2 linked regions of the Saccharophagus degradans 2-40 genome follow. The main gene of each other region encodes a partner of the protein of the gene in region 2 in a complex. Links are inferred from orthologs where the notes say so. Each region holds a gene or a part of one and is shown on either strand. Other genes may lie near its edges.

Evidence for each region. The genes of interacting proteins can lie anywhere in the genome.
Region 1: the proteins of uvrD (region 2) and uvrB are in contact, whole or in part, in a crystal structure (PDB 7EGT), measured with the Thermus thermophilus proteins. The link is inferred for Saccharophagus degradans 2-40 from one-to-one orthologs. Residues at the interface, in WP_096412145.1 of Thermus thermophilus: His654, Arg656, Phe657, Gln666, Asp668, Glu669, Lys680, Arg681, Leu682, Ser683, Lys685, Tyr686, Ala687; in WP_096411307.1 of Thermus thermophilus: Glu23, Leu25, Arg26, Asp27, Gly28, Glu29, Arg30, Phe31, Arg55, Glu326, Asp327, Phe328, Glu379, Ser382, Gln383, His398, Gly400, Arg401.

Annotation. Positions count from the first base shown.
Region 1 is NC_007912.1:2,237,239-2,240,894, reverse strand. The notes cover bases 717-3,656. They hold uvrB (excinuclease ABC subunit UvrB), read right to left. Parts: upstream 3,217-3,656; coding sequence 1,216-3,216; downstream 717-1,215. Other genes in these bases: rlmKL (bifunctional 23S rRNA (guanine(2069)-N(7))-methyltransferase RlmK/23S rRNA (guanine(2445)-N(2))-methyltransferase RlmL), read right to left, coding at 3,339-3,656; SDE_RS09180 (hypothetical protein), read left to right, coding at 717-1,152. Outside these bases: SDE_RS09185 (glycosyl hydrolase 115 family protein), read right to left, coding at 1-366; more of SDE_RS09180, read left to right, coding at 622-716. UniProt on the Escherichia coli protein: The UvrABC repair system catalyzes the recognition and processing of DNA lesions. A damage recognition complex composed of 2 UvrA and 2 UvrB subunits scans DNA for abnormalities.
Region 2 is NC_007912.1:4,760,158-4,767,914, forward strand. The notes cover bases 2,565-5,472. They hold uvrD (DNA helicase II), read right to left. Parts: upstream 5,152-5,472; coding sequence 2,977-5,151; downstream 2,565-2,976. Other genes in these bases: SDE_RS19655 (TRAP transporter substrate-binding protein), read right to left, coding at 2,565-2,918; SDE_RS21645 (hypothetical protein), read left to right, coding at 5,397-5,472. In the rest of the region: SDE_RS19650 (hypothetical protein), read right to left, coding at 65-1,717; more of SDE_RS19655, read right to left, coding at 1,782-2,564; more of SDE_RS21645, read left to right, coding at 5,473-5,750; SDE_RS19670 (TolC family protein), read left to right, coding at 5,850-7,097; SDE_RS19675 (efflux RND transporter periplasmic adaptor subunit), read left to right, coding at 7,118-7,757. UniProt on the Escherichia coli protein: A helicase with DNA-dependent ATPase activity. Unwinds DNA duplexes with 3'-5' polarity. Translocates on single-stranded DNA with 3'-5' polarity. Initiates unwinding more efficiently from a nicked substrate than double-stranded DNA.

The DNA of each region.
Region 1 (3,656 bases), 2.5 Mb from region 2 along the record:
CACCACTAGTTTGTAGGCTTCCCACTGCCCTTCTATGTCTGCCACATTCAATTTATTCTGCTCTACAAGCAATTGTATTAACCCACTGCGCCCTACAGACCCAATGATCACAGCGTGCCTACCGGCATCTTTAAGCTGCGAGTGCAACGTAGGTAGCTTACCGGTTACGCGCTGCATATCTGTTTGCAAGTCTGCCGCTGCCCTTTGTAGCCCCTTATAATCGTTGGTATCTACAAGTAAGCTTGCCAGGTGCTCCTCGTCTGCTAACCGCACACCGCCATTCGCTTTAAAACTTATATAACCTGCATCCCCTAGCGCTAATACAGCATTACTGGTTAGCAAACTAAGCGCGATTAGCCAGCACATAGCAAACCGCTTTAAAAGATAGGTGGTTTTAATGAACACGTGAACTCGCAGCATAAAATTCGATTACCCTCAGCAAAAACGCTAATAGCGCTTGAAGTTAATAATGTTGTAGAGGTTGCAATAGTTTAGACCCATAGCTTTTGTTATTCTTAGGCCCATAAACGCTGTATGTTGCACTGCAAGCATACAGTCGCACTAAAACCATACAGTCATTTAGACCACTAGTATACAAGAAGCTGCGAGAAATATAAGTAAATGAATGAAACTCTACCCAACCCCTATTACCACCAGTTAGATGCCATAGCAGACGCCTACACACCGTTGCTGCTTATATTGGCCCTAGCATGCGTTGCCCGCTTGTGGTGGCAGCAAAGGTGGGCACTGGCCTGCGTATGGCGAACAGTGGCAAGCGTGCTGTGGGTGGCTTTTGTAAGCTACGGCGGTATGGCATTGGATAAAACATTAAACATTTGGCCAAAATGGCAGATGGATTACAGCACTCACACGGCGGTTGCAGGTGGGTTAACAATATTGATTACCGCCCTTTTGTTTACGGCGCGGCACATTAACCTTGTAAAAGGCGTGAAATCGAAGTGGGAGGTGATAGCCGCATTAGCTGTTGCGGTAATCAGCGCCTGTTATTTTGCCCTTATGGTGTACCAGCAATACCACTCTTTTGCGGATATTTTTACAACCTTTGTGGTAACAGGCACTTTGCAATACTGGGGGCTAACCACTTTTTTGCCTCCGCTTTCTAGAAGTGCTCATAAACGAGCGGCGCTATAGGTGGTATAAACTGACTGCAACTAGGGCTACATCCATTAAGCCCTAGTTGGTTTTTGGTGTGGCTTATATTTTTGCTTTAAGTGAATTGATTTTATCGCGCAGTTGGGCAGCTTTTTCGAACTCTAAATCTTTGGCTGCCTGGAACATATCTTTCTCCATTACTTGGATTGTTTTCCAAATATCTTTGCTGCTGTTCATATCCACTTCGTAATCTTTCGTTTTATCGGCTACGCGCTTGCGGCTACTACTTTTCGAACCTGGCGCCCTCGCCCCTTCCATAATATCGGCAATACTTTTAGTTATGCCTATTGGCGTTATGCCATGCTTTTCGTTGTGGTCTATTTGTTTTTGGCGGCGACGCTCGGTTTCATCTATAGCTCTGCGCATAGAGTCCGTTATGCGTTCGGCGTAAAGTATCGCCTTGCCGTTTACGTTACGTGCAGCGCGACCAATGGTTTGAATAAGTGAACGATCGGAGCGAAGGAAACCCTCTTTATCAGCGTCAAAAATAGCCACTAAAGACACTTCGGGCATATCTAAACCTTCTCGCAAAAGGTTGATACCTACCAGCACATCAAATTCGCCAATACGTAAATCGCGGATAATTTCTACCCGTTCTACGGTGTCGATATCTGAATGCAAGTAGCGCACACGAACACCGTGCTCCTGCAGGTAATCAGTTAAATCTTCTGCCATACGTTTGGTAAGCACGGTAATTAATACCCGCTCTTCCAACGCTACACGCTTGGTGATTTCAGACATGGCGTCATCCACCTGACTAGTAGCGGGGCGCACTTCGATGATGGGGTCTAACAAGCCTGTTGGTCGTACAACCTGCTCCACCACTTGGCCTTGATGCTCTGCTTCGTACTTGCCGGGTGTGGCCGACACAAAAATCATTTGTGGTGCACGCGCTTCCCACTCATCAAAACGCATTGGGCGGTTATCTAGCGCCGAGGGCAATCTAAACCCATATTCCACCAAGGTTTCTTTACGCGAGCGGTCGCCTTTGTACATGGCGCCAATTTGCGGCACGGTTACGTGAGATTCATCAATTACCAATAAGGCTTCTGCAGGTAGGTAATCGAATAAAGTGGGTGGCGGCTCACCAGAGTCACGACCCGACAAATAACGGGAATAGTTTTCTATGCCATTGCAGTAACCCAGTTCTTGCATCATTTCTAAATCGTAGCGGGTACGCTGCTCTAAGCGCTGCGCCTCCACCAATTTATCGTTTTCGCGCAACTGCTGTAAGCGCTCGGCTAACTCTTCTTTTATTTCATCAATAGCGTCGATAATTTTATTGCGCGGCGTCACGTAATGGCTTTTGGGGTATACCGTAAAACGCGGCACCTTGCGGAAAACTTCACCGGTAAGGGGGTCGAATATAGAAAGGTTATCCACTTCTTCATCGAACAGCTCTACTCTTAACGCTTCTAGCTCTGAATCTGCGGGAAAAATATCAATTACATCACCGCGCACACGATACGTACCGCGCTGAAAGTCGATATCATTGCGGGTGTATTGCATTTCGGCTAACCGACGCAAAATTTGGCGCTGATCAATGGTATCGCCACGATTTAAATGCAAAATCATTTTCAAATACGATTCTGGGTCGCCCAAACCGTAAATGGCAGACACAGTGGCCACTACAATGGCATCTTTACGCTCCATTAAGGCTTTGGTAGCCGATAAGCGCATTTGTTCTATATGATCGTTAACCGAGGCATCTTTATCGATAAATGTATCCGAAGACGGAACATAAGCCTCTGGCTGGTAGTAGTCGTAATAAGATACAAAATATTCAACAGCATTATCTGGGAAGAAGTCTTTAAACTCCCCGTATAACTGTGCCGCCAAGGTTTTGTTGTGCGCCATAACAAGCGTGGGCCTATCTATGCGCTCTATAACATTGGCAATAGTAAAAGTTTTACCTGAGCCTGTTACACCAAGTAATGTTTGGTGCGCTAGCCCCGCTTCTATACCTTTAACCAAGCCCTCAATCGCTGTGGGCTGATCGCCTGCGGGAGTGTACTTACTTTTAACTTTAAAAAGTTTTGACATATTTTTTCAGTTTTTTAATTACTAAATATCAACGGCTAATAACTAAGTTCGAATAGCTAAGCGCTGATCGCCAGCTAGTTCCAACTGGCAGTTAGTCGCTAGCGATTAGCAGCTATAAATCGCTAATGTTGTATTTTCCAGCAGTAATGGATTTTAGGGTTGCCCTTAAAGTCTTCATCGATGGTTGCAGCCGAAATGTTTTCTACCACGTAACGCGTGCTTATTTGTTCATCTAGTTTAAACTGCCTAAAGTTGGTAGAAAAATACAAGGTACCACCGGGGTTTAAAATATCCATACAACGCGAAATTAAACGCACTTGATCTTTTTGAATATCGAGCACATCACTCATTTTTTTCGAGTTAGAAAATGTAGGGGGGTCTAACATTATTAGGTCGAACCCTTCGCGACATTTATTTAACCAATCAAAGCAATCTGCTCG
Region 2 (7,757 bases):
TAAAAAAGCCCGATGGCGGCTTCGCCTTATCGGGCCTACAATTTAATACCAGCAAGACTCTTCTTTAGTTTTGTTTTTTACCGTCTATTGCGTCCTGCATTTTTTGGCTGTAACTACTTTTTTCTATTGTCCAGGTTTTACCACCATCGCTCGAACCGCGAATGGCTTCCCACCCCCACTGGCCGTTAGAAATCATAATTAAGTCACCTTTTTCAGTAAGGTAAATTGATTCAGCCAATACAGAGTCATCTAATATTTTTTGCCAGCCTTCTTTTTCCCACGGTGTTTTACTTGCATAAATACCACCATCTCTAAATACACCACCTTTTTCCAAAACAGTACCGTCGGCTAACATTAACGGCGCTGAAGCTTTAACTTTATAAGGCGAATAGGTTTGCACCCAACTCTCCCCACAATTTGTTGTGTAGTAGGTATTGGCAAATACACCGGCAAAACCGCCACTCTTACCGGCCAACACGCCAATAGAATCGTTGGCGCCGCCCGTTAACCCTATTAAGCGCTGATCGTTTGGTATGGGGTATTGTGTCCACGCTTGTGAGACGTAATCAAAACAATGTACCGAGCTGGTTTCTGTAGAGGCAAAACCTAAACCATTAGAACGCGGCCAAACCCAAGCATATGTTTCGCCGCTCCACGCGCTCCACGCTACCGATGCTTCTATTAAAGCAGTCCAATCACCCGACTCTAAATCGTCAGAATAATAGACGGCCAATGTTGGTGGCTTATCATCGGCACTGCGCGCCTCTTGACGCACACCCAAGTACCAGCGCTTTGTTTGTTTATCTTGATCAATAAATAAAATAGTACCGTTAACAAGGTTACCTGTATCTATTTCTATAAATTCAAATTCTTTGTTTATTTTGAATAGTTTTGCGCTCTCGGCACCAACAATAAATCGCACATTGTCATCTGGGTGAAGTGCTATAGAGCGAATAGGCAAAAAGTCTGGTGCTTGTACAACTGTTTTCCAAAAGCCCTTTGGTGTTCTAACATGCATGGTGCCCATGCGGCTCGCACCAGCAACATAACCGGCCTCTAAATCGGTTATCGCGTTCATGCCTATCGGATAAATCGTTGCAAAGCCCTCGGCGATATCAATGTCTTTGCGCGGCTCTAGCCAACCGGAATCCACTGTGTAGGTTTCTATGGCTGTCCACTCTGGCAAGTATTTTTTAATAAGCTCTGCGTTATCTAAATACTGCTTGCTTCGCCCAATACCAGCATTAAGGTTTATAGCTGTAAGCACTACGCGCCCTAAATCGGATATTTGATTTGGCTTTACTACAATATTGCCAACGATAGAGGTATTAAAATTTCTTAGCGAGTACGACACAGTACCCGGCGCACCCACAGGTGCTTGCAGTGCGACTAACTTATATTCCCCCGCTGGTAGGTTACCCGCAAGAAAACTAGTATCGCGATTAATGTTTTTAATGTCGTTCAAATAGTATTGCGTGGGGGTAGCTTTTTTAGCACCGCTTGCATAATTAGGCGGTAATACCTGCTCTAACGTTATTTTGCTTACATAATTTAGCTGAGCAGAATTAGACGTTATGGATACAACAACGGCGCCCTCACCGGGCTTAAAGGGGTGCTTTACGGGGTTATTGGTTTCTGTTGGCAGTACAACTGCACAGGCTTGGGTTAGCACAATTAGGGTAACGACTAGCAATCGTTTTAATATTATAGTTTTCATTGTCATCTCTCATATTATTATAATTAAACTGTGAGCTTTGCTATTCGCTCGCAGCCTTCACACTTCACCTCTTTTCAAAATAAGCTTCCTCGCTAATTTCGTGGTATTTACGCACCTTGGTTAAATAGTCGCTATAGGATGCATATACCTTTGCGAATTGTTTATCATCCGCGGCCAACTCAGCAAACACCTCTTCAGACAGTGTTTTTAAACTGGCAATTACGTCATCGGGGTAGGGCCGTACATCTACATTATGTTTTTCTACTAGCTCTGCCAACGCGGCATTGTTGCGCGCTGTGTATTCGTCGAGCATATCTTGGTTTACCGCGCGGGCGGCAACCTCTATTATTTTTTGTAAATCTTCAGGCAGGCTGTTGTAGGCGTCTTTGTTAACTATAATTTCTAATGTGGGGCCAGGTTCGTGCCAGCCTGGGTAGTAGTAGTATTTTGCAATTTGATGAAAACCAAATGCGAGATCGTTGTAGGGGCCAACCCATTCGGTTGCGTCTATTACACCCGATTGCAGCGAAGTATACAGCTCACCGCCAGGGATATTCACTGCCGTACCGCCAGCGCGGCTAAACACTTCGCCGCCCAACCCAGGGATGCGCATTTTTAAACCCTGTAAATCGTTTATAGAGTTTATTTCTTTATTAAACCAGCCGCCCATTTGCACACCGGTATTACCCGCCGCAAAAGGAATTAAATTAAACGGTGCATAGGTTTCGCGCCACAATTCTAAACCGCCACCGTAGTGCAGCCAGCCGTTTAGCTCTTGCGCGTTCATACCAAAAGGAACAGAAGTAAAAAAGACAGCGGCGGGGATTTTACCTTTCCAATAGTAGGCAGCACTGTGCCCCATTTGCACACTACCCGAAGACACAGCCCCAAACACGCCCAGCGCCGGTACAATTTCGTTAGCGCCATGCACGCTCACCGTTAAACGACCGTTACTCATGGTGTTAACCATTTTGGCAAAATTTTCTGGCGCCAAGCCCAAGCCGGGGAAATTTTTAGGCCAAGTGGTTACCATTTTCCATTCGTAGTGCTGCTGTTGCACCACATCACCCACCAACTGCTGCTTATGGGGCGCCTTGCACTTTTGCACTACCAAGGCAGTAGCCAATACTCCAATTATAGCAACCGCCGCAAGCAATGCCGCGGGCAACCAAGCCGGTGAATATCTCGTTTCCATTTCCATTCTCTTTAATTATTTTTTTACTTTTTTGAGTTTGCAATTAGCCACTCAACGTTAGCGATTAAATAGCTTCCAGCTTCGCATACTGTAGCACCAACCATTTGGTGCCTTCGGTACTAAAGTTTACCTGCACTCGCGCGCTGGGACCCTGACCCTCAAACTGCAAGATTACTCCGTCGCCAAATATTGGGTGGTACACACTTTGGCCTAGGCTAAAACCTTCTGTAGAGGTTGTGCCGGTTAACAATGGGGATGTGGAGTAACTACTGGGGCGTGTAACGGTAGTGTTAATACGCACTTCTTCAACAAGCTGCTTAGGAATTTCCCTTACAAAACGCGATATAGCATTAAAATTTTCGTTGCCATACATGCGGCGGCTTTCTGCATAGGTAAGCACCAGCTTTTTCATAGCGCGGGTAATGCCTACATAAGCCAGTCGACGCTCCTCTTCTAAGCCACCGGCATCTTCCATACTCATTTTATGGGGGAAGAGGTTTTCTTCCATGCCCACCAAGAAGACCAGCGGGAATTCCAAACCCTTTGCGCTGTGCAGAGTCATCATTTGCACCGCATCTTCGTACTCATCGGCTTGTTGATCGCCGGCATCTAGCGCAGCGCGATCTAAAAATTCTGCCAGCGGAGATATCTCGTCGTCTTCGGCATTAAATGCGCCGCAGGCCACAACTAATTCGTTCAAGTTTTCTAGTCGCGCCTGACCGCGCTCACCTTTTTCTTTTGCGTGAAAATCTTTTAAGCCAGATTCATTAATAATAATATCCATTTGATCTGGCAAGCGCGCCGCAGCAATACTGGCTTCTAACAGCTTTAACAATTCGTCGAACGCTTTTAATGCATTTGTTGCGCGAGCGGTAAATACACCATTGCGAATAGCGCCCAACATGGCTTCGTACATGCTAAAGCCTTGCTCGCGCGCCATTAGGCGAAGAGTATCCACCGTTTTGCTGCCTATACCGCGCGTTGGCGTGTTAATAACCCGCTCAAAGGCGGCATCGTCTTGGCGGTTTAAAATGAGTCGACCATAGGCCAGGGCATTTTTAATTTCTAGGCGCTCGTAGAATCGCTGACCACCGTATATGCGGTACGCCATGCCTTCGCGAATAAACGCTTCTTCTAGCACCCGCGATTGAGCATTCGAGCGATACAGCACAGCAACGTCTTCGCGAGCGCCGCCATCTTTCACCCATTCAGAAATGCGCTCGACGATATAACGCGCTTCATCTTGCTCATTAAATGCAGAATATAAATCGATAAGCTCGCCATCGGCGCCCGATGTCCACAGTTTTTTACCCAGTCGCTGCGAGTTATTGGTAATAACCGCGTTGGCGGCTTCCAATATGGTGCCCGTAGAACGGTAGTTTTGCTCTAAGCGAATGGTGTTTACGTTTTTAAAATCTACTTCAAACTGCTGAATATTTTCTATTTTGGCACCGCGCCAACCGTAAATAGATTGGTCGTCGTCACCTACCGCCGTAATACAGCCCTCTGGCCCTGCCAGCACCCGCAACCAGGCATACTGTACCGAGTTGGTATCTTGAAATTCGTCCACCAGCAAGGCGCGAAAACGGTTTTGGTAGTGTTTAAGCAACGTGGGATTTTTTAACCACAACTCGTGGGATCGCAATAGCAGCTCGGCGAAATCCACCACACCAGCACGCGCGCAGGCTTCTTCGTAGGCGGCGTATACCTGCTTCATGGTGGCAAGGAACGGGTCGTGCCCCTCTTGAATATATTGCGGCCGAATACCTTCGTCTTTTTGACCGTTAATAAACCACTGGGCTTGCTTGAACGGGAAGCGACTGTCGTCAATTTGCAGCTCTTGATAAACGCGCTTAACTACGCGCAGTTGATCGTCGCTATCCAATATTTGGAAGTTTTGTGGCAAACCGGCTTCTTGCCAGTGGGCCTTTAATAAGCGGTGAGCAATACCGTGGAAGGTACCTACCCACATACTGCGCACGCCACTAGGGCCTAAGCGCTCACCCATAATCTCATCTAGGCGCGAACGCATTTCGCGCGCGGCCTTATTGGTAAAGGTTACCGCCATAATCTGGTGGGGCGAAAGGCCTTCCACCTGAATATGCCAGGCGATACGGTGCACCAGCACTCGCGTTTTACCGCTGCCAGCCCCCGCAAGCACAAGAATATTACCCAGCGGGGCGGATACCGCTTCGCGCTGGGGCTCATTTAAACCGTCAAGTAAGTAAGATACGTCCATGGCCGGCATTGTACCTTATTCGCCCAAGCTGGCGAGAGGAAACATGTATAAATAGACAGCAATTTCAATTAATCCCTACTAATCTCAGCCCAAGATTGGGGCAATACAGCTTAGGCACCCACTTTCCACTCACCGAATAAAGTTAAAATTGCGGCTTTCGGGCTTTATTTAACTTGAAGAGATAGCTAGGATGGGCCACCCAACTTTAGGTTTACGCGCTGGAACAGGCTCCATTTAATACCGTTATGCTAAAACGCCTTACCTACATACTGCTCGCCCTGTTTGCCCTGCAAACAACAATGGCTATGGCAGACGCCCATCAGTGGCACCAGCTAGGTAACGCGCTAGAGGCCGACAAGCACCTTAGTGATAATTCTCTACACACCGTAAACCTTAAAGGCGCCAGCCAAGCTAGCGACTCTGGTACATCGGACTGTCACAACTGCGATCATCACTGCTGCCACGGCGCTCACGGCACGCCCTTTGTTGGTCGCGAGCTAGTATTAGTTATAAGCTCACCCACAATACAAATTCCGCAGCACGCTACTGCCGCCCCCATTAATCGCAGCACCAGCCTTTACCGCCCTCCCATTCTTTAGTTTTCGCACCCCAAAACCGCCTTTTAATTGGCGCGTACGCAATTAGCGCTACAAATAACGCTACAAACTTTTGTTAAAACTAAACTGCAGGATAACTCCATGCACTTAATACGCTATTTATTGGTGTTTGCCGCCACCTTGTGCGCGGTAACTTTTGGCACCGCACACGCTCAAACGCTAACCTTGCCTCAGGCAATAGAAAAAACGCTTAGCCACAACCCGCAGCTGCGCGGCTTTGAATTTAAACATAAGGCGCTAACCGCGCAGCGTAAGCAAGCACAACTAAAACCACAATTTACTTTGGCGCTAGAAGCCGAGAATTTTGCCGGCAGCGGCGAAATTGCCGGTACGGATTCGGCAGAGATTACATTGGCGCTGTCATCGGCAATTGAACTTGGCGACAAGCAAAACGCCCGCATTACCGTTGTCGATGCGCAACAACAATTAGCCTTAGCGCAACAACAAATTGAAACCCTAGACGTACTTGGCAATCTTTCGCGCGATTTTATAAATGCACTGGCACTTCAAGAACAAGTAAGCCTTGCAAACTATTCTGTACAACTCGCACAAACAACTCTCACTAGTGTAACCAAGCGTGCAGAATTGGGCGCTGCACCAGAAGCCGATGTACTGCGTGCAAAAGCGGCGCTTAGCCAAACTAAGCTGCAAGCGCAAACACTGAAAACCGAATTAACAATACGCTTTACTCAACTCGCTAAAAACTGGGGCGAACCTGCAGCTAGCTTTAACAGAGTACAAGGTGAACTCTATACCTTTGCACCCGCGCAAACCTGGCAAAACTTGCTTGCTAGTATTGAGCAAGGCCCCGCAATTGCGCAGCTAACCAGCGAGCAGCGTATTGCCAAGGCCCAGTATCAATTAATAAGTAGCCAAGCGAGTAGTGACATCGAATGGCAGCTAGGCGTTCGGTCTTTTGCATCAACCGGCGACACGGGTTTAGTCGCCGCGGTGAGCATGCCGCTTGGCAGTAGCAAGCGAAATCGTCATTCAATGAATGCCCAGCAAGCCAAACAAGATGAGCTTGTCTATCAACAACAACATCAAAAACTGCAACTGCAGGAAGTGTTATTTAAAGCCTACCACCTGCGCAACAACGCAATTAACGCTGCACATACACTACAACAAAACATACTGCCCAACTTGCAACAGGCGCTGGCGCTTACTCAGCAAGCCTACGAGAGTGGACGCTACAGTTACCGCGATTGGTTAGCCGCACAGCAGGATTTACTTGAAGCAAATCACCAACTCATTCAAACCGCCGCAGATGCACACAATCAACAAACAATGATTGAACAGCTAACTGGGCAAGCGCTGCCAAAGCACTAAATAATTACGGATTAACAACTATGAAAAACTACAACAAGACGTTTTTAATACTTTCTATGCACGCATTGCTCTATACCGGTATTACAAATACTGCCCATGCCGAGCAAGCAGGCCACAACCACCAAACAGAAGACGTAAAACATCATTCTCACCATGAGCACGAACACGAATCGTTAGAGCAATATTATTCGCAACAACATAACGATAAACACGACCACGCCGATACTCACGAGCACGCACACAAGCAAGATTCACATAACGAGCACGATGATCATAAAGATCACGAAGATGAGCATCATCACGACGACGAACACCACCACGATGAAAGCTCTACTATTCCCGCCGCACTAGCAAAACAGGTAGGCATTAAAACCAGCAGCGCAGGGCCTGTAACTTTACACCACCAAACCATCAGCTACGGCACGTTAACAACCGCACCGGAGCAACTTAGCCATGTACGCGCTAGGTTTGCCGGCGTAATTTATTCGGTTAAAGCCAATATTGGCGATTATGTACAACAAGGGGATGTGCTTGCTGAAATAGAATCGAACGAAAGCCTTAAACGTTATGCCATACTCGCCCCCATCAGCGGAACGATTATTCAACGCCACGCGAACGCAGGCGAAATGACAGGTGAACAAGAGCTATTTTCTATTGCAC